DNA from 3 places in the Neorhizobium phenanthreniclasticum genome. Region 1 is predicted to be linked to each of the others. Evidence: predicted binding sites of a transcription regulator. Region 1 holds the regulator's gene; each other region holds the start of a gene.

Region 1 (7,211 bases):
GCCGTTCCACCGTCTATCCGCGACGCAGCGCTAGGTGTTGGCGCATCGAAGATGCAGTCCATCTTCCATCATGTTCTGCCCTTGGCGATGCCCGGTATCCTGACGGGGACGATCATCGGGCTGGCCCGAGCTCTCGGGGAGACTGCGCCTCTGCTGCTGATCGGCATGGTCGCCTTCGTGCGCGAATATCCCGCCGGTCCGCCGGATGGCTTCTTCGATCCGGCGTCGGCGCTTCCGGTCCAGGTCTATAACTGGACGCAGCGCGGCGACCCGGCATTCGTCGAACGTGCGTCCGGTGCCATCATCGTGCTTCTGGTATTCCTGATCCTAATGAACCTGGTCGCAATCATTCTTCGCCGCCGCTTCGAGCGCCGTTGGTAAAGGGGTGTGTAATGATGAATAATATCTCAACGACGATGACGACGACGCCGACGAAAGCTCCACTCATGAATGAACCGAAGATTTCCGCCCGTAACGTGCAGGTTTATTACGGCGAAAAGCACGCCATCAAGGATGTCAATATCGATATCCGCCCTCGGTCCGTGACAGCCTTCATCGGTCCGTCGGGCTGCGGCAAATCGACGTTCCTGCGTTGCATCAACCGGATGAATGACACGATCGCCAACTGCCGTGTCGAGGGCAACATATCGATCGACTCGGAGAACATTTACGATCCCAAGGTGGACCCGGTTCAGCTGCGCGCCAAGGTCGGCATGGTGTTCCAGAAGCCGAACCCTTTCCCGAAGTCGATCTACGAGAACGTCGCCTATGGCCCGCGCATTCATGGTCTGGCGCGAAAGAAGTCGGAGCTGGACGATATCGTGTCTTCGGCCCTGCAGAAGGCAGGACTGTGGGGCGAGGTGAAGGATCGTCTCGACAGCCCAGGTACGGGCCTTTCCGGCGGTCAGCAGCAGCGCCTGTGCATTGCGCGCGCCGTTGCCGTCAGCCCGGAAGTGATCCTGATGGACGAACCCTGTTCGGCGCTCGATCCGATCGCCACCGCCAAGGTCGAGGAGCTGATCCACGAACTGCGCGAAAACTTCACGATCGTCATCGTGACGCACTCGATGCAGCAGGCGGCCCGCGTATCGCAACGCACTGCCATGTTCCATCTCGGAAACCTGGTTGAGGAGAACGATACCGACAAGATGTTCACCAATCCGGATGACCAGCGTACGCAGGACTACATCATGGGCCGCTTCGGCTGATCGCCGGTTGCGGGCCCTTTCTGACAATCTGAGGATAAGACCATGTCTTCGACACATATCCTGTCTGCCTATGACGACGAACTGAAATATCTGAGCCGCCGGATTTCGGAGATGGGCGGGCTTGCGGAGCAGATGTGCGCGGATGCAGTGCGGGCACTGGTCAATTCCGATGCCGCCCTTGCCCAGAAGGTGATCTCCGACGACGTGATCCTCGACCATGCCGAGCGCGATATCGGCGACAAGGCGATCGTGACGATCGCCCGCCGCCAGCCGGTTGCGGGCGACCTGCGCGACATCGTCGGATCGCTGCGCATCGCCTCCGATCTGGAGCGGGTCGGCGACCTCGGCAAGAACACTGCCAAGCGGGTGATCGCGGTGCAGGGCACCGGTGTGCCGCGCAAGCTCGCGCGCGGCATCGAGCACCTGTCGGACCTGGCGCTGACGCAGCTGAAGGAAGTGCTGGACGTCTATTCTAGCCGTTCGGCCGAGAAGGCGGAGGCGATCCGCATCCGCGACGAGGAAATCGACGCGATGTACACGTCCCTGTTCCGCGAGCTTTTGACCTACATGATGGAAGATCCGCGCAACATCACCACCTGCACGCATCTTCTGTTCTGTGCCAAGAACATCGAGCGTATCGGCGACCACGCCACCAACATCGCCGAGACGATCTACTACATGACGACCGGCGCCCAGCCGGAAGGCGAGCGTCCGAAGGACGATACGTCGAACACGCTCGGCGCGATCACGGAATAATGGCGCCGAATGACGATGGAATGGTGACGGAGCTAAGACGGAATGCAGCCGAAGATCGCGGTCGTGGAGGATGAGGAGGCGCTGAGCGTGCTTCTTCGCTACAACCTTGAAGCGGAAGGTTATGAGGTGGAGACGATTCTGCGCGGGGATGAAGCCGAGATCAGGCTTCAGGAACGCACGCCGGATCTTCTGATCCTCGACTGGATGTTGCCCGGTGTTTCCGGCATCGAACTCTGCCGGCGGCTGAGGATGCGGCCGGAGACGGAGCGACTGCCGATCATCATGCTGACGGCGCGCGGCGAGGAGAGCGAACGGGTCCGCGGGCTTGCGACCGGCGCCGATGACTATGTCGTAAAGCCGTTCTCGACGCCGGAACTGATGGCGCGAGTGAAGGCGATGCTGCGGCGCGCGCGTCCGGAAGTGCTGTCGAGCGTCCTGCGCTGCGGCGACATCGAGCTGGACCGGGAGACGCACAGGGTGCATCGCAAGAGCCGCGAAGTGCGGCTCGGCCCGACGGAGTTCCGGCTTCTGGAATTCCTGATGGCCGCGCCCGGCCGGGTCTTCTCGCGCTCGCAGCTTCTCGACGGGGTGTGGGGCCACGACATCTATGTGGACGAGCGCACCGTCGACGTGCATGTCGGACGCCTCAGGAAGGCGCTCAACTTCTCCAACATGCAGGATGTCATCCGCACCGTCCGCGGCGCCGGATACTCGATGGAAGGACACTAGGGAGAGCACCGCGATGGGAGCGCGAGTTGTCGTGGTGATCGATGGCGATGAAACGCTGCGCGAAGTGCTGCGGTTCTCCCTTGTCGATGAAGGTTTCGACGTGACGCTGCTTTCGGCGGGCTCCGAGCTGATGGAGCGGTTGGTTTCGAGCCTTCCCGATGTACTGGTGCTGAGTTCGTCCCTTCCGGGGCTGAATGGCATCGAGATCTGCCGAAGACTTCGTACCGAACCAGCAACGATGCGGGTGCCCGTGGTCCTGCTTGTTCCGGCGGAAAGCGAGAGCGACAGGCTGACGGGTCTCGCTGCCGGCGCGGATGACTGCCTCGTAGAGCCATTCCCCTCCGTCGAGCTTGCCATAAGGGTGAAGAACCTTCTTCGCCGCATGCATCCGAATCTTCTGAGCCATATGATCAGGGTCGGAGACCTGACCCTCGACCGCGAAGCACACAGGGTCCACAGGCAGAAGAAGGAAGTCAGGCTCGGCCCCACCGAGTTCCGGCTTCTCGAGTTCCTGATGCGGTATCCGGGACGGGTCTATTCGCGGACGGAGCTGAAAAGGTCGCTCTGGGGTGATGGTGCAACCGTGGACGAGCGCGCCGTCGACGTGCACATCGGTCGCCTCCGGAAGGGCATCAGCCTGGGCAAGGCTGACCAGGTGATCCGGACCGTCCGCGGAGCGGGCTACGCCCTCGGCGACGTCTGAATTTTCTCGCGATCGTTGGAAGGCCTATGCTGCTTTTCTTTAGGGCTTCGCCGAGGGGCCTGCATCTCCTGTTTGTCGTGTCTTGTCAGGCCTGCGAACCACCGAAAGGTCCAGCTGCTGGTCTTGTTGCTCTGTAGCGGGCGAAGGCGATCGCTCCGAACAGGCCGACGGCCGCCGCGCCTCCCAGAATGCTGATCGATACTGCCTGGCCGACCCCCCAAGTTCCCAGCATGACAGCGAACGCAAAGGGGGCAAGTGCTGAGGAAAACTGGCGTGCGGCGGTCACCCAGCCGAGCCGTGCGCCATAACCGTGCCTTCCGAAAAGCTCCAGTGGAAGCGTTCCCCCGACGATGCTTGCGAGCCCCGATCCCAGACCGAACAGGATCGCGAATGCGATGAGACCGGGGAGCCACGGACTTGTCGCCATCAGGACGATAAGGGCGACGGCGAGCAATCCCGCGGAGATCACGGCGAGCACCGTCTGTGACAAGCGCCCTCCGAAGATCATGTTCAGGAGGCGGCTGGCGACCTGCGAGGGACCGAAGAGGGTGGAGACCATGAGGCCTGCCGTGCCAAGCCCAAGTGCTGTCAGCAGCGGAACCATGTGGACCAGCACGGAGGCCAGCACGAATCCTTCCAGGGCAAAGCCCGCAAGCATCAGAATAAAGACGCCACTGAACGCGGGGCCGGCTTCAGGCTGAACGGCCATCGCTCCGGATTGATTTACTGATGCCCGTGGTTCGGGCACGTCGCGGGGCAGTCTCCCGACCCACCAATGGATCGGAAGGCACACGGCGATATTCAGGATCGCGAAGACGAGGTAGATCTCACGCCAGCCGAGATAGTCATGCAGTGTTGCCGTGAGCGGCCAGAAGAGCGTTGATGCGAATCCCGCGATCAGCGTCAGATGGGTTATGCTGCGCTGTGGCTTGCTGCCTCCAACCTGCACGATCGCTGCAAATGCCGTGCTGTAGAGAACGAAGCTGGAGGCGATCTCCATTGCGACGAGTGAAATACCGAACGTCGTCGCATTCGGCGATGCGGCCGCGCAGCCAAGCGAGATGGCGGCAGCAAGCGAACCGGGGACCATGAGCCGGCCGGCTCCGAACCGGTCCGCCCAGTTTCCCGCTCTCGGTGCGAACAGTCCGCCAACCAGCAGCGCCACCGATAGCAGCCCGAAAAGCCTGTCTTGTTGGATGGAGAAGTCTCGTGCCATGTCCGGCGCGAGGATGCTGAAGGAATAATAAAGGGTACCGTAGCCGATGATCTGTGTTGCGCCGAGCGCCCAGATCAGGCGCGCGGGAGCTTTCCGCTCGGTCATTCTGCAGGTTCCACATCGTTCCGTTCCACCGCAGTGGATGTACCACAGCCACAACCAGCTTTGCCATCAGTCTTGGCCTTCATGTCGGCGATGCAGCACGCGTCGACTTCAGAAAGAGCAGGACCACCGCAGCAGCCACCGGACGCTGCCTCTGCGAGCACTGGATTGGTTACGCTGCAGACACCGGTTTCCGGGAGAACGAGATGCACCTCGCGGGCGGCGTTGCTGTCGCCTGCGAGTTCCGCCACGGCCGAGCGGACCTGCTCGTACCCCGTTGCCATGAGAAATGTCGGCGCGCGCCCATAGGATTTCGAACCGACGATGAAGAAGCCGGGTTCCGGTTGGGTCAACTCGACCACGCCATGCGGCGGCACCGTTCCGCAGGAATGCAGGTTCGGATCGATCATGGGTGCGAGACGGTGGGGGGCTTCCACGGCCGGATCGAGATCGAGCCGGAGTTCCTTCAGGATGTCGAGATCGGGACGGAAGCCCGTGGCCACCACGATGCGGTCGACGGCAAGCCGCTCATGCCGGCCGTCGTGCAAAGCCTCCACGTCGAGGCGGCCGCCATTCTCGCGGACGGACTGGACTGCGAAGGGGGCCAGCAGCTTCACGCGGCCGCTGTCGATCGCCTCCTTCGCCGCCAGCCCGAGATCGCCGCGAGCCGGAAGCTGATCGTTCAATCCGCCGCCGAGAAGACGGTCGATTCCATTGCGGCGCAGCGCCCATGATATGGCCGTGGTCGGCGCGGTCTTCTGGACTTCGAGCAACGCCAGCACCACGTTGATGGCGGAATGGCCACTGCCGACGACGAGGATCGATGCAGCGGCATAGTCCGGCTTGCCGACGCCGGATACGTCCGGAATCCCATAGGCGATCCTGCCGCCCGCTTTGCTTTCTCCGATAACCGGAAGGCCGTCCACGCCCATCGGGCTTGGGCGTCTCCATGTCCCGGACGCATCGAGGACAGCCTTCTCTTCACCAGAGGCATCGACATAGCGGATCACGAAAGGCGAAGCGCCGCGTCCCCGGCTGGTGACTTTGTCGAGGTTCTCGCGCGTCACGGCGGTCACGGTCGAACCGTAGGCGACATGTGGGGCGATTTCCGCGAGCCGGGCGAGGGGATCGAGATACCGTTCGACGATCTCCGCCCCGGTCGGCAGTTCTTCGGGATCCGGGGCAATCCAGCCCGACCGGTGAAGCAGTTCGGCGGCCGAGTTCTCGATGACATAGCGCCAGGGCGAGAAGACACGCACGTGCCCCCAGGCCCGCAGCGACGTTCCCGCCGACGGCCCGCTTTCCAGGACCAGTGGACGGAGGCCGCGCTTCATAAGCTGCGCTGCCGCGGCGAGACCCACGGGACCCGCACCTATAACTGCTATGGGTAGCTTCGAAGGCATTTACCTGTCTCCTTCCGTATTTCTAGTTAATTCGAAATATGTGGGCAAAAAAATCAGGCCACCGCGGCCGCCTCCACGTCCTCGCATCGGCCGTCCGCACAGCACTCATCGGCCAGATAGCCGATCAGCGCCGACATTGCCTTGTAGTTTGCCCGGCAGATCAGCGTCGTTCCGTTTCGCTCCTGCGTCACCAGTCCCGCATCGATCAGCTTCCTGCAATGATGCGACAGAGTCGAAGCCGGAATCTCCAGCCGCTGTTGGAGGCCGCCGACCGGGAGCCCGTCGAAGCCCGCCCGAACCAGCGTGCGGTAAATCCGCAGCCGCGTCGGGTTGCCCAGGGATTCCATCTGTGAGGACGCTATTTCGATATTCATGGAAATACCGATACCGCGCCGAGCGTGGCCCGTCAAGCACTTCTGCCGGACGTGCTTCCTTGCCAAGCCCAAGGCATGCAATGCCGGTGCTGCCAGGTCCTTACAACGATCCCGATTGTTCACAATTAAGGCGGCGGTCGAATGTGCCCCGTTTTTCATCAGACGCTTTACATTTCTGTTTTTGTATCGTAATGAAGGTGTCATTCGTTTTCCGAATTATAGGTCGCTCGTGACGCTCTCTGGTTCATCCTTGCACCGACCAGCTTCGCTCGAAGATCTCGAGCGCAGGCTTCAGCTCGATCTCCTGTGGCTCAACCAGCCGCCGAAGGCCTGGCTTCCTAGGACCGAAGTCGATAGTGCCGAGGTTCTGGACGTGGCCGTAATCGGGGCCGGTCTCTGCGGGCTGGTGACGCTGGCCGCCTTGAAGAAGGTCGGCATCTGCAATGTCCGCGCCTTCGACCGCGCTCCGAAAGGGCGGGAGGGCCCCTGGATCACCTATGCGCGGATGGAGACGCTGCGTACCCGCAAAGATGCCGCGGGGCCGGCGCTCGGCATCCCGTCGTTGACTTTCCGTGCGTGGTTCGAGGCGCAATATGGCGCTCAGGCCTATCTCGATATGGGCCTCATTCCACGTCCCATGTGGATGGACTATCTCGTCTGGTATCGGCGGGTCCTCGATCTCGACGTGGTCAACGACGCCACCCTGTCGGCAATCGGCTT
Region 2 (7,211 bases), on a different contig from region 1:
GGACTTCCCGACGTTTTTCCGAGACTGTGGGCCGAGAACCGGGCGCTCTTCCCGCGCGGCATCGACGTCATCCTGACGGCCGGCAAGACCCTGTTGTGCCTGCCGCGAACGACCAAGATCGCAGTCCAGTGAACGGGTGTCTGATTTTTCAGCCCCTGAGGCAGAGTGACCAACCCTTTCCGGCATCTAGCGGGGATGCCGGACGATGGGCAGGAGAGTGAAACCATGTATGTTGCTGTCAAGGGTGGCGAGGCCGCCATCAATAACGCTCACGAGTTGCTGGCCGACCGGCGCCGGGGCGACCGCTCCCTTCCTTCCGTCACCATCGGTCAGATCATCGAGCAACTCGGGCTTGCCGTCGACCGGGTGATGGCAGAAGCTTCGCTCTATGATCGGGCGCTCGCAGCCCTTGCCGTCCGGCAGTCACGCGGTGACCTGATCGAGGCGATCTTCCTCCTGCGTGCCTATCGCACGACACTGCCTCGTTTCGGCGCTTCTGTTCCTCTCGATACCGCAACCATGAAAGTCGAGCGACGCATCTCGGCGACCTACAAGGATCTGCCGGGCGGCCAGCTTCTCGGGCCTACCTTCGATTACACGCACCGCCTGCTCGACCCCTCGCTGCTCGCCGACGAGCCGGTCGATGAGCCGAAGCGGAAGGATGCTTCGGATGAACGCATCATGCGGGTTTCCGACATCCTTGCCCATGAAGGCCTGATCGAGCCGGACGGTGAGTTTCCCGCGGATCATCAGGCCGGTGACCTGACGCGGGAACCGATGGAATTTCCGATGAGCCGGGACCTGCGCCTGCAGGCGCTTGCCCGCGGCGACGAGGGTTTTCTGCTCGCCCTCGGCTATTCCACCCAGCGCGGCTACGGCCGAAACCACCCGTTCGTCGGCGAAATCCGCATCGGCGAAGTGGAGGTGGAAATGGAGGTCGCGGAACTCGGCTTTGCCGTCTCGCTCGGGCGCATCCGCGTCACCGAATGCCAGATGGTCAACCAGTTCAAGGGCTCCTCCAAGGCGCCGCCGCAGTTCACCCGCGGCTACGGCCTGGTCTTCGGCCAGAGCGAACGCAAGGCGATGTCTATGTCGCTGGTCGACCGCGCGTTGCGTGCCGAGGAGCTTGGCGAAGACATCACCGCGCCGGCCCAGGACGAGGAATTCGTCATCTCCCATTCGGACAACGTGCAGGCCACCGGCTTTGTCGAACACCTGAAGCTTCCGCACTACGTCGACTTCCAGGCGGAACTCGCTCTGGTGCGCAAGATGCGCGCCGATATCGAAGCCGCCCGCAACAGCGGCAAGGACCTGCAGGAGGCTGCCGAGTGACCGACCTCGCCACCTATAACTTCGCCTATCTCGACGAGCAGACGAAGCGGATGATCCGCCGCGCGATCCTGAAGGCAATCGCCATCCCCGGCTACCAGGTGCCCTTCGCCTCCCGCGAAATGCCGATGCCGTATGGCTGGGGTACCGGCGGCGTGCAGGTGACCGCCTCGATCATCGGCCCCGACGACGTCTTGAAGGTGATCGACCAGGGCGCCGACGACACGACCAACGCGGTTTCGATCCGTGCCTTCTTCCAGAAGGTCGCGAACGTCGCCGTCACCACCCATACCAAGGATGCGACGATCATCCAGACGCGCCACCGCATTCCCGAGCAGAAGCTCGCCGAAGGCCAAATCCTCGTCTACCAGGTGCCGATCCCGGAGCCGCTGCGCTTCCTCGAACCGCGCGAGACCGAGACGCGCAAGATGCACGCGCTGGAGGAATACGGGCTCATGCATGTGAAGCTCTACGAGGACATCGCGCATAACGGCCGCATCTCGAAGACCTATGCCTATCCGGTGAAGGTCGCCGGGCGCTACGTCATGGACCCGTCGCCAACGCCGAAATTCGACAATCCGAAAATGCATCTGTCGGAAGCGTTGCAGCTTTTCGGCGCCGGCCGCGAGAAGCGCATTTATGCCGTGCCGCCCTATACCGACGTAGTGAGCCTTGATTTCGAAGACTATCCGTTCGAGATCCAGAAATTCGAACAGCCCTGTGCGCTCTGCGGCGCCGAGGGCGTCTATCTCGACGAGGTGGTGCTCGACGACAAGGGCGGCCGCATGTTCGTCTGCTCCGACACCGACCATTGCGAAGAGCGCCGCGAACACCGCCATGCCGGCGCGATGCTGGCGCCCAACAAAGAGGCAGCAGAATGACCGGATGGGTGATTTACCCCCCTCTGTCCTGCCGGACATCTCCCCCTCAAGGGGGGAGATCGGATAGGCGCACTCGCTCGACAGCTCTCGAAAACATCGTTTGCCAGAAAGCCCGACCTCATTTGAGACTAAGGCTTCCCCGCTTGTCGATCTCCCCCCCTGAGGGGGAGATGTCCGGCAGGACAGAGGGGGGTGAATTTTGCGCATCGGCATTCAAGGACAATACGCCATGACCGATACCCCCCTCCTCAAAGTCAGCGGCGTTTCGAAATTCTATGGCAGCCGCATCGGCTGCAAGGATGTTTCCTTCGAGCTCTGGCCGGGCGAAGTGCTCGCCATCGTCGGAGAATCCGGCTCGGGCAAGACGACGCTCCTGAATTGCCTTTCGACCCGGCTGATCCCGACGACCGGCAGCGTCGAATACCGCATGCGCGACGGCAATTTCCGCGACCTCTACCACATGGGCGAGGCGGAGCGCCGCTTCCTGATGCGCACGGATTGGGGCTTCGTGCACCAGAACCCGGCCGACGGGCTGCGCATGACGGTCTCCGCCGGTGCCAATGTCGGCGAGCGGCTGATGGCGGTCGGCGACCGGCATTACGGCAAGATCCGCGAGACGGCGAGCGACTGGCTCGCCCGCGTCGAAATTTCGACCGACCGCATCGACGACCAGCCGCGCGCTTTTTCCGGCGGCATGCGCCAGCGCCTGCAGATCGCCCGCAATCTCGTCACCCATCCCCGCCTCGTCTTCATGGACGAGCCGACCGGAGGGCTCGATGTTTCCGTGCAGGCCCGCCTGCTCGACCTGGTGCGCGGCCTCGTCAACGACCTTGGCCTGTCGGCGATCGTCGTCACCCATGATCTTGCAGTTGCACGCCTGCTGTCGCACCGGATGATGGTGATGAAGGACGGCCACGTGATCGAGCATGGGCTGACCGACCGGGTGCTCGACGACCCGCGCGAGCCCTATACGCAGTTGCTCGTCTCTTCCATTCTTCAGGTCTGAGGAGAAGATCAATGGCAACTCCCCTCGTCGTTTCGGAAGTCTTCAAGAGCTTCACCATGCACCTGCGCGACGGCATCAAGCTGCCGGTCGTCAACGACGTGAGCTTTTCCGTCGCAAGCGGCGAGTGCGTCGTGCTCGGCGGTCCCTCGGGCATCGGCAAGAGCTCGATCCTGAAGATGCTCTACGGCAACTACGCCGTCGACTCCGGACAGATTCTCGTGGACCACAAGGACCGGCTCATCGATATCGCCCGTGCCGATCCACGCACAGTTCTCGATGTCCGCCGGCATACAATGGGCTATGTCAGCCAGTTCCTGCGCACCGTGCCGCGCGTGGCGGCGATCGATGTCGTCGCCGAACCACTCGTCGCACGCGGCGTTGCGGCAGCCGAAGCCCGGGAGAAAGCCGCGGAACTGCTCGCCAAGCTCAACCTGCCGCAGGAGCTCTGGTCGCTGCCGCCCGCCACGTTCTCCGGTGGCGAACAGCAGCGCGTCAACATCGCGCGCGGTTTCATCACCAGCCACCGCATCCTGCTCCTCGACGAGCCGACCGCCTCGCTCGATGCCGTCAACCGGCAGGTCGTGGTCGAGATGATCGCAGGGAAGAAGCGGGAGGGCGTGGCCCTTCTCGGCATCTTCCACGACGAGGAAGTGCGCGAGGCGGTGGCAGACCGCATTCTCGACGTCACGCAATTCTCTCCCCGAAAGGCAGTCGCAGCATGAGCAAGAAGCTTGGTCTTGAGCCGGCTATCCATCCAAGCGCCCGCGTCAACAATTCCACGCTAGGCCGCTATACGGAAGTCTCCGAACGCTGCCGCATCGACGAGGCCGAGATCGGCGACTATTCCTACATCATGCAGGACGGGTCGATCTGGTGCGCGACGATCGGCAAGTTCGTCAACATGGCCGCTTCCGTGCGCATCAACGCCACCAATCACCCCACCTGGCGGGCGACGCTGCATCACTTCACCTACCGCGCTGCAAATTACTGGGACGACGCGGAAAACGAACAAAGCTTCTTTGAATGGCGGCGCGACCATCGCGTCGTGATCGGGCATGACGTCTGGATCGGCCATGGCGCAACCGTCCTGCCCGGCGTCACCGTCGGCAACGGCGCGGTGATCGGCGCCGGTGCGGTCGTCTCGAAGGATGTCGCGCCCTACACGATCGTCGGCGGCGTGCCAGCTAAACTCATTCGCGAGCGCTTTACAAAAGCGGTCGGCGAGGCCATGGACAGGCTCGCCTGGTGGGATTGGGACCACCTGAAATTGAGAGCCGCACTTGAGGATTTCCGGGCACTTTCAGCGGAAGAATTCCTGTCCCGCCATGCGGCGTAACACAACCGTTACAAACACCGGGGGATTGTAACAATACCGACATAAAACCGACATTCAGGCTTCATGAACCCCCGCTAATCGAAACTGTATAACAGGGTTGGACGGGCAAGAGAGCATGAAGTTCGAACTGAGGAAGGTCACCCGCCGTTTTGGCGATCGTATCGCGGTCAATGCCGTGAGCGTGGAAATTCCCCAGGGCCAGATGGTCGGCGTCATCGGCCGCTCCGGCGCCGGCAAATCCACCCTCCTGCGCATGATCAACCGCCTTCAGGACCCAAGCTCCGGCTCCATCCATTTTGGTGGGATCGAGGTGTCCTCGCTCAAGGGTGCGGCGCTCCGCAACTGGCAGCGTGACTGCGCGATGATCTTCCAGCAGTTCAACCTGGTGCCGCGCCTGGATGTGCTCACCAATGTGCTGCTCGGCCGACTGAATCACCGTTCGACGGTGACGAGCCTTCTCAACATCTTCAGCCGGGAAGAGCGGCTCATGGCGATCGCCGCCCTGGAGCGTCTCGGCATCGAACAGACGGCGCTGCAACGGGCCGGAACTCTGTCGGGCGGGCAGCAGCAGCGGGTCGCGATCGCCCGTGCACTCATGCAGGATCCCAAAATGGTGCTCGCCGACGAGCCGATCGCATCGCTCGATCCGCTCAACGCCAAGATCGTGATGGATGCGCTTCGCGACATCAACGAGCGCGAAGGCATTACCGTCATCACCAACCTGCATACGCTCGATACGGCGCGAAACTATTGCGAACGCATCATCGGCATGGCAGCGGGCCATGTCGTTTTCGACGGTCCGCCGCAGGAGCTGACGGCAGCGGCAGTGCGCGAAATCTACGGCTCCGACAGGGACGGTGCCGGCATCGATGAAACCATGACATCCACCAGCATCGACATTTCCGGCGCAGCAAGCCCCGCCGGCAAGCCGCTATCTGCCGGCATCGAGGCACTGGCGACCGCCAGGGCCTGAGCCGCACCAGGATCGTCTGCCCGCGTCAAGGGCACCCTTTCTGAACCAAGCTTCCGGTAATCCCGGAAAACCAGGAGATGAACTCATGTTGAAGAAAGCCCTTCTCACAGCGGCCGCACTCATCGCGGTCGCCGGTTCCGCCGCGGCCGAAGACCTCAAGGAATTCCGCATCGGCATCCTCGGCGGCGAGAATGAAGCCGACCGCCTGCGCAATTTCCAGTGCATGGTCGACAAGCTGCCGGCCGCTCTGGGCGTCGAAAAAGTCTCGCTCTTCCCGGCCGCCGACTATGACGGCGTCGTTCAGGGCCTGCTCGGCGGCACGCTCGACTATGCCGAGCTTGGCGCCTCAGCCTATGCCAAGGTCTACCTTGCCAATCCGGCCGCCGTCGAGCCGATCCTGACCACGGTCCAGACCGACGGATCGATGGGCTACTACTCCATCATGGTCGCCCGGAAGGATTCGGGCATGACCAAGCTCTCCGACATGAAGGGCAAGAAGCTCGGCTTTGCCGATCCGGACTCCACGTCCGGCTTCCTCATCCCGACCGTTACCCTTCCGGAAGCCATCGGCGCACCGGTCAAGGAATATTTCAGCGAAACCGGCTTTGGCGGCGGTCACGAGAACCTCGTTCTCGAAGTCGTCAAGGGCACGTTTGCTGCCGGCACGACCTGGGGCTCGGGCGTCGGCGAATTCAAGGACGGCTATTCGTCCGGCAACCTGCGCAAGATGGTCGACAAGGGCATCCTCAACATGGACGACCTCGTCGAGCTCTGGAAATCGCCGCTCATCCCGAACGGCCCGGTCGTCGTCCGCACGTCGATGAACACCGACATGAAGGCCAAGTTCAAGCAGTTCATGATGGATTTGCCGAAGGCCGATCCGGCCTGCTTCTCCGCCGTTCAGGGCGGTGACTTTACCGGCTTCGCCGAAGTGAATGCCGACTTCTACAAGCCTATCGTCGACGCCCGCAAGGCAACGATCGGCGGCTGATAAAGCCCGATGAAGCGGCCGTCGAACGGATATCCGCTCGACGGCCTTATCTTGCCTGCCGGGATCAGGGAAAGCATATGCCGACTTCCGTATCGCAGCCGCGATTGACCGACAACGGGCTGATGGTCGAGCGCCACTGGCAGCAGCTTGCGGGCCAGCGCCGCCTCTATACCGTGCTGACCGCAGTCATCCTGCTGATCACGGTTTCAGGCTCGCTGTGGTTCGCCAACGAGACCAATGCCGGCAAGTTCTTCGACCGGCTGCCGCATTTCTTCGACTTCGTCGGCGAGCTCGTACCGCGGGACGGGATGGAAATCTGGCGGGCGCTATTCGACCTTCCATCGCCCTATTACGACGGCAGCATGAAATACGACTATGTGGAGGGCCGCCAATATGTGACCGGCAGCATCTACATACCCGAATATTTCTACAAGATGGCGGAAACGCTCAACATCGCGCTTCTGGCCACGCTGATCGGGCTGGTTTTCGGATTTCTCCTGTCATTTCTCGCCGCCCGCAACATGACCACCAATGTCTGGATACGCGGTACGGCACGCCGGTTCATGGAAATCCTGCGCGCCTTCCCGGAAGTGGTGCTCGCCGGCTTCTTCCTGGCGATCCTGTCTCTCGGGCCGCTGCCGGCGGTGATCGCTGTTGCGATCCACACCATCGGTGCGCTTGGCAAGCTGTTCTTC
Region 3 (7,211 bases), on a different contig from region 1:
GAAACCGGAAAAAACGGCGTTCGGCCCCGTTCCGCTCGGCCACCCCAATATCTGGGAGGCCGCGGCCGAAGCAAAGACGGTACAACCCAGGGCGAGGAGAAGAAGGTAGGGCCGTCTTCTCTCAAGAGCCCATGCCCACAGGAACATGAGCCCGAACAGCACGAAAATGCCTGGCCAGATCAGAACCCTTGCCAAACTCGCTATCGAGTTGTCCATTTCGCTACCACTCGCGGGCAGTCATTGCCGGATATCTCAGTTGCGGCGCGAATAGCAAAACTCTGCTGTATGGCAGATGAATATTTCATCTCGGATTTTAATCGTTCCAGGGAATTTCGCCCAAAGATTGCATATCCTCAGACAGGAACCCTTCCGCGGCGATCAAGATGACCTACATATCCGGCGGGCGCTTCCGCCACGCGAGGCGAACGCGTTATCGAAGGAAGGGGCATGAACCGGACCCTGATCATTGTCGGGCTGGCTATCGTCGCAATCGGCCTCCTCTGGCCCTGGCTGTCGCGCCTTGGCCTGGGACGCCTGCCCGGCGATCTCGTGATCAGGCGCGGAAACTTCACCTTCTATGCGCCGGTCGCCACCGCGCTATTGGCCAGCGTCGCGCTTTCGGTGATCGTCTGGCTGATCAGGCGCTAGAGCGGTTCCAGTTAAAAGAAGAACGGTGTTGACGCAGCCAGTCGGCGGTCACCCGACTGGCCTCGGCGAGAGCGGAGACGGGATCACGACCGCCGAGCAGCGCAAAAAGGAAAGCGCCGCTGAAACGGTCGCCGGCGCCGATCGTATTGGCGACCCGCACCGTGGGCGCCGGATCGACATGGATCGTCCGGCTGCCGTCAAAGAGGATCATCGGGCGCGGCCCATCCGTCAGGACCAGGCCCTTCAGGCGCGGCCCCGCAAGGGCCTGAGCACGCTTCCAGACGGATTCGAGATCGTCGGCGGCATCGGTGCGGGAGGTGACGACATAGTCGGCCGGCCTGGGCGTTGCGGGGCGAAGCGGCAGTTGCGAAACCACCAGCGGAATATCGCCAAGCCTCGATACGAGCGCCTCTTCAAGCTGAAGGGCATTGAGATAGGCGGCGTCGCCCGCAAGTTCTCCCCGCACGGACAAGGTCGCGCGCGGCCCGTCCGCCGGCGCCAGGATCGTTCTTTCGCCACCCGGTTCGAGAAGGATTTCCAGCGGCACGGTTTCGCCGGGCATCATCGCCACATGGCGCGTGTCGAACCCCGCCGCACCGAGCGCCTTCAGCGCGGAAAGGCCCTGTTCGTCCTGCATGAGGCGGGTCACCAGCGCGACCGAGGCTCCGAGTTCCAGAAGCTGGCTGCCCGTGTGGAAGCCGCCGCCGCCGAGGTGGACGCTGCGATCGGAAAAGCGCAGCCGTCTGCCCGGCGTCAGATGATCGTCGAGTTGCCAGATGCGGTCGTGATTGACGGATCCGATGACGATGGTTCGGTACATGAGGCGTTTATCTCTCGTCGAGGCCGGGCGCCAGCGCGTCGACGATGAAACGCTGCGCGCTGAGGAATATGACGAGGACGGGCACAATCGACAACAGGCTGGTGGCCATTAGCGGGCCCCAGACGCGTTCCGTGCCTTCGAGATCGGCAAAGGTGGCGATCCCGGTGGTCAGCGTCTTCTTGAACCCGTCTTCGAGAACGAGCTGGCCCCAGAGATAGATGTTCCACGCCCCCATGAAGGAAATGACCGAAAGCGCCGCGATGGCCGGAACGACATTTGGAATGCCGATCTCCATGAACTGCCGCCACAGGCCGGAACCGTCGATCCTGGCCGCCTCGAACATCGACGCAGGCAGGGAGCGGAATGCCTGGCGCATGTAGAAGACATAAAAGCCGATATAGGGGATCGACGGAATGACCATGGCCCCATAGGTGTCGAAAGCCTGCATCTTCACCACGGCGATATAGGTCGGGATGATGGCGAGCACCGTCGGAAACGACATGGTGGCGATCACGAACCAGAAGAGCGGCCGCCGGCCCGGAAATTCCATGCGGCCGAAGGCGAAGCCGGCCGGGACCGCCAGAAGCAGCTTTCCGAGCGTGATCAGCGTGGCGGTGAGGATCGAGTTCCACAGCCACATCCAGATCGGATGACGGCTCGCGGCGATCGTGAAATTCGAAAGCGTCGGGTCCTCCGGCCAGAGGCGGACGGCCCTGGCGGTGATGATCTCGTTCGGCGTGAAGGCCGAGGAGACCATCCACACGAGCGGAAAGACGGTCGCAAGGCTGGTGGCCAGCAGGACCCCGTGGATCACCAGCCGGTGGATCGAGCGGCGAAGCGGAACGGCACTCATCCGTAATGCACCCTTTTTTCCCCGACGCGGAACTGCAGCCAGGTGACGGCCAGCACCATGACGATGATGATGACCGCGACCGCGCTTGCCGGTCCGAACTGGAAGAACTGCAAGCCCTGCTGCCAGAGGAAATAAAGCAGGCTGGAGCTTCTCCCCGCCGGACCGCCATGGGTCAGCACGTCGATGACGCCGACGATATCGTCGAGGACATGGAAGAGCGTCGTGACGCTGATGAAGAAGGCCGTCGGCGTCATCAGGGGAAGGCTGATCGTGAAGAAATGCCGCCGGGGACCGGCGCCGTCGAGCTGCGAGGCCTCGCGCAATTCATGGGGAAGATTGGCGAGTGCCGCAAGCCAGAGAAGCATGTTGAGGCCGAAGGTCTTCCAGAAGGTCACCAGGCAGACGCAGAGCAAAGCGAGGTCCGGGTCCGTGTGCCAGCGGGACTTCGGAAAGCCGAAAAACCCGAAGATCTCGTTGAACAGGCCGTTGACCGGATTGAGCAGCCAGGACCAGGCGACCCCCGCCACGGAATAGGCGAGGATCGTCGGCAGGAACAGGCTGCCGCGATAGAGGCCCTGAACCGGGCTGTGGCGCACCGCATGGATCATCACCGCCAGGACCAGCGGCAGGATGATCTGGGCCGGGATGAGGATCACGCAATAGAGCACGGTATTCCAGGCGGCCGTCCTGAAATCGACATTGTCCAGAATGGCCGAATAGTTGTCGACGCCGACGAAGCGGACTTCGGCGGACAGAAGGTTCCAGTCGAGCACGGAAAGCAGCGCCGAAGCGAAAAGCGGTCCGTAGAGAAAGATCGCGACGGAAAGAACGGCCGGCCCCACGAAGAGATAGGGGGCCAGCCTTCTGAAGCCTGACGGCATGATGCTTACGCTCACGCCGAGACCAGAGCGTCCAGTTCCTGGTGGGCGCTCTTCATGCCGTCCGCGACCGATACTTCCTTGAGCAGCATGCGGGAGACCCATTTGCGCCAGATCGCCTGGCCCTCAAGGCCGCGCTTGCCGGGCCAGATGGTCTCCGCGGTCAATCCGTCCGCAAGCTGCCCGGCCGCCGGCTTCATGAAGTCGTTGATCAGCGGAATGTCATGGACCGAGGTGTTGAGATAGCCGACGGCCGACCAGATCGACTGCCCTTCCTTCGAGGCGCAGAATTCCAGGAAGGCAAGCGAGGCTTCGGCCTGTTCCTTGTTCCGGGCATAGACGGCGAGGAAATTGCCGCCGCTGTTCATCCTGCGCGAATGGCCGGCAAGGCCGGGGAATTTTGCGGTGACCGCCTTTGCCCCGCCGAAGGGGAAGGTCGCCGCGCGCGTCGAACTCGTGGTGCAGATGGCGAGCGCGCCGGATTCGAAGGCGGCGTCCTGATCCTTGGCGCTGACGGGAAGCCAGAGGCCCTCATGCGCCGGCGCGCAATATTCCATCATGCCCGCCACGGCTTCCGGGCTGTTCAAGGCCAGCTTGCCTTCCGGATCGATGATGTAGCCGCCGGCATTCTGGATGAAGGACTGGCTCGTCCATTCGTTGTTGGAAAGCGCCAGCGCCGAACGGTAGGTCGGGTGCTTGTCCTTAAGCTTCGCGTCGAGCTTGCGGGCGTTGTCGTAAAGCCATGCGGTGTCCGGATTTTCCGGCAGGGCAGGATCAAGGCCCGCCTCTTCCCACAGCTTGCCGTTGATGAAGGTGATCGGCGTCGACATGGCCCAGGGCAGGCCGATCAGCGCGCCGTCGATGGTCACCAGCGGCAGGACCGACGGGCGGAAATTGGCGAGGATCGCCGCCGCCCTGCCGGCGTCGATCTCCCGCAGGTCGCGGGCGCCGAGCGTGCGCTTGGCGAAATAGCCGAATTTCCAGCCGGTGATCATCATCGCGGGCGGACGGCCGGCCGCCGTGCTTGCCACCGCCTTGGCGATCGCCGCCTCGTAATCGCCGTCAAAACGATTGGTCACGGTGACGCCGAGCTTCTTCGCATTGAAGGCGTCGACCACTTTCTGGAAAGGCTTGTCGGAACCCCAGGGGCTCGACACTTCGATGGCTGCGTCGGCGGAGCGTGCGGGCGACGCCGCCACCATGCCTGCACCAGCCGATGCCGCAACCGCGGCCATGAATTTCCGGCGACTCATCTCGACCATTTTTTGCTCCATATCATTCGAATGTAATTCGAAACATCCGAATATCTCGGTAGCGTCGATCGGTGACACCTGTGTGAAGTTCCGCCGCTTGCGTGGCCGATATTTTCGATTTTATCGCCCGCTCCTGACGGGCGGATGACAGAAGAGTGACCGGCGGCCGTGGTTGCAACCCGATCATCCCGAAGGTATCGAACATTCGAATGACACGAGCCGAATCGGACAGGCAGGACATGGAGAAGAAATCCCCGCACGGGCAGTGGCAGCAGGTCGAGGAGGACATCGCCGAGGACATATTGGCCGGCCGGCTTTCGCCCCAGACCCAGCTTCCGAAGGAGGCCGAGCTCATGGAGCGTTTCGGCGTCGGGCGCCACACGATCCGGCGCGCCATGTCCAGCCTCCAGAGCCGCGGGCTGGTGCAGGTCGAACAGGGCCGGGGGACCTTCGTGCGGGACGGGCGCCTGGAATACCGCCTTTCCGAGCGAACCCGCTTTTCCCAGAACCTGCTCGACCAGGGGCGCGAACCCTTCGGCCAGGCCGTGCGCGAGGAGGAGATCGCCGCTTCGGCCGCCGTTGCCGAAGCACTCCGGCTGCCGCGCGGCGAGCCGGTCTATCACATCGTCCGGCGCGGCTTTGCCGACGAGGAGCCGATCAACCTTTCCGACGCCTATTATCCCGTCCGCCGCTTTCCGGGCTTCGACAAGGCGAGGCGCAGCGGACGGAGCGTCAGCGTGATCCTCTCGGAATACGGCGTTCCCGACTACATCCGCCTGCGGACCGACATCCTGGTACGGCTGCCGACGCCCGAGGAGGCGCGCCAGCTTTGCCAAGACATATCCCAGCCGATCATCGCGCTGAAAAAAGTGGATGTCGACATGAAGGGAACGCCGATCGCCTATTCGGAAACGGTGTGGCCCGGCGAACGGGTGCAGTTCTCGATCGACAATACCAGCCAGCTCCTCGACGCGCTTGCGGCGAAATGAGCGTCATGCCGCGATTGGAGGCGGGAAGGCGTTGGTGGAAACCGTGGGGTTTTGCGCTCAATGCCCGGTAGTCCAAACTTGAAGCTGCAGCCAGAATCGATCAGCATTGCTCTACCGGATGGAGGGTAGAAAGTGGATGGGCAGTGGCTTGGGGCTTTTAGTGGCACGAACAACGGCATCATGATGATTGATGCAGATGATCTAGGTGATCATGTGGAAGGTCGTGCATACGTCTTCGATAATGCACAGGGAATGCCGGGATTTGTTGCCAGCTTTCGCACATCCAACCGTAACCCGGTTCAGACTCTAAACATAGCACTTGACGTCCTTCATCCTGTTACCTTCGATGTCATCCCTCGACATCAAGTGCCACAAGTATTTCCCGGGCAGGCCATTCCCGCAAGTGCAACGCTTATCTTAACCCTGAAGAAGCGTGTGCTTAGCGTCAAATGGTCAACCCCTGCTGGAACGAGCGGCACAGCAATGCTTCCGCGCAGCAAGGCTGACAAACCATCAGACTATCGAGCTGATCGGGCGATCAAGACGTGGGACTCCTTCAAGCGGTTCGCCATAGGGCTGGAACCGGGTCGCTTCATTTTTCGCGGTCAGTCGCGGCCGTTTCGCCTTAGGACGGCATTCCATCGAACCAAGCGCAAGGACCTCGTTCGCTTTATTAACGAAGATATCCCGACACTGCACCGAATGCTGACGGCGAGGACCAAGCACCTGTTTAATCTCAATGAGCCTCTACAAAATGGGGCTTTCTGGAATTTAGCCCAGCACCACGGTTACCCGACTCCACTCTTGGACTGGACGCATTCGCCATTTGTTGCAGCGTATTTCGCATTCCGACCCGAGCGGCAAACGATTGACATGAGGAGCGATAAAGTCCGAATTGTAATGTTCGACCGGAGACAATGGACAACGGACTTTAGTCAGCTGCAGAGGGTGCATTTCACTCGGCCTCATTTCTCAATTCTAGAAGCCTACGCGATTGAAAACGAAAGGGCTCTCCCTCAACAAGCGCTTTCGAGCGTAACCAACGTTGATGATATAGAATCATACATTAGCAGCAGGGAAGTACAGCAAGGCAAACGTTACCTTCGCACCTTTGACCTTCCATATGAAGAGCGAGACAATGTTCTTCGAGAGCTTCGGCTGATGGGTATTACCGCCGGTTCTCTGTTCCCCGGCTTCGATGGAGCATGTGAGGAGCTTCGAATGCGGCTTTTCGGCTAAGCGACACGAAGTGGGATTTGTCCACGCAAGTGCCAAACACTTACAGACTCAACCTCCTTACCTCAAAACAAAGCGTGGCTGGGGCGCCTGGATTCGAACCAGGGGATGGCGGTACCAAAAACCGCTGCCTTACCGCTTGGCTACGCCCCAACGCGCGGGCGATATATCGGTAAAAAAACCGCCCGGACAAGCGGGCCTGCTGTAGCAAAGCTTTCTCGCCCCCTCAACGCCTAACTTTGCGATTTTTCCGATTTTCCGATGGCTGTTTTTGAATGCGCCGCAGCAGAAGCGGTGGTAGAGCGTTTCGGAACAGATCGGAAAATCAGGCAAGCGCCGGGGCCGGCATGGCAGAGGACCTCACTTTCGACATGGAATTTTCGCCAGCCTACGGCATGGCCGTGCCCGTGGCCGACGGTGTGCAGCGGCTCACCGTCAACAACCCCTCGCCGTTCACCTTCCACGGCACCAATACCTATATCGTCGGTCGTTCCTCGGTCGCGGTCATCGATCCGGGGCCGGAGAACAACGCGC

The links. Region 1 encodes PhoB, which activates phosphate uptake and scavenging genes when phosphate is short. Its sites were predicted from a motif close to TGTCATNNANCTGTCAT; they were not measured.
Region 2: the regulator PhoB is predicted to act here: its motif matches at 4,590-4,606, upstream of phnC (phosphonate ABC transporter ATP-binding protein).
Region 3: the regulator PhoB is predicted to act here: its motif matches at 4,586-4,602, upstream of phnF (phosphonate metabolism transcriptional regulator PhnF).

Annotation. Positions count from the first base shown of each region.
Region 1 covers NZ_JBEAAL010000009.1:31,514-38,724, reverse strand. Annotated here, with positions in the region: gene pstA (phosphate ABC transporter permease PstA) at 1-381, shown strand, start outside; gene pstB (phosphate ABC transporter ATP-binding protein PstB) at 417-1,208, shown strand; gene phoU (phosphate signaling complex protein PhoU) at 1,251-1,964, shown strand; gene phoB (phosphate regulon transcriptional regulator PhoB) at 2,007-2,693, shown strand; gene ABK249_RS14405 (winged helix-turn-helix domain-containing protein) at 2,707-3,396, shown strand; gene arsK (arsenite efflux MFS transporter ArsK) at 3,482-4,717, opposite strand; gene ABK249_RS14395 (FAD-dependent oxidoreductase) at 4,714-6,117, opposite strand; gene ABK249_RS14390 (ArsR/SmtB family transcription factor) at 6,171-6,491, opposite strand; gene ABK249_RS14385 (NAD(P)-binding domain-containing protein) at 6,742-7,211, shown strand, end outside.
Region 2 covers NZ_JBEAAL010000028.1:59,883-67,093, forward strand. Annotated here, with positions in the region: gene phnH (phosphonate C-P lyase system protein PhnH) at 1-132, shown strand, start outside; gene ABK249_RS27070 (carbon-phosphorus lyase complex subunit) at 226-1,332, shown strand; gene ABK249_RS27075 (alpha-D-ribose 1-methylphosphonate 5-phosphate C-P-lyase PhnJ) at 1,329-2,210, shown strand; gene phnK (phosphonate C-P lyase system protein PhnK) at 2,440-3,216, shown strand; gene phnL (phosphonate C-P lyase system protein PhnL) at 3,228-3,938, shown strand; gene ABK249_RS27090 (DapH/DapD/GlmU-related protein) at 3,935-4,552, shown strand; gene phnC (phosphonate ABC transporter ATP-binding protein) at 4,668-5,525, shown strand; gene phnD (phosphonate ABC transporter substrate-binding protein) at 5,611-6,516, shown strand; gene phnE (phosphonate ABC transporter, permease protein PhnE) at 6,594-7,211, shown strand, end outside.
Region 3 covers NZ_JBEAAL010000001.1:66,851-74,061, forward strand. Annotated here, with positions in the region: gene ABK249_RS00335 (GGDEF domain-containing protein) at 1-216, opposite strand, end outside; gene ABK249_RS00340 (DUF2905 domain-containing protein) at 448-648, shown strand; gene ABK249_RS00345 (PfkB family carbohydrate kinase) at 638-1,468, opposite strand; gene ABK249_RS00350 (carbohydrate ABC transporter permease) at 1,476-2,321, opposite strand; gene ABK249_RS00355 (carbohydrate ABC transporter permease) at 2,318-3,217, opposite strand; gene ABK249_RS00360 (extracellular solute-binding protein) at 3,214-4,461, opposite strand; gene phnF (phosphonate metabolism transcriptional regulator PhnF) at 4,692-5,441, shown strand; gene ABK249_RS00370 (FRG domain-containing protein) at 5,574-6,680, shown strand; tRNA gene ABK249_RS00375 (tRNA-Gln) at 6,756-6,830, opposite strand; gene ABK249_RS00380 (MBL fold metallo-hydrolase) at 7,025-7,211, shown strand, end outside.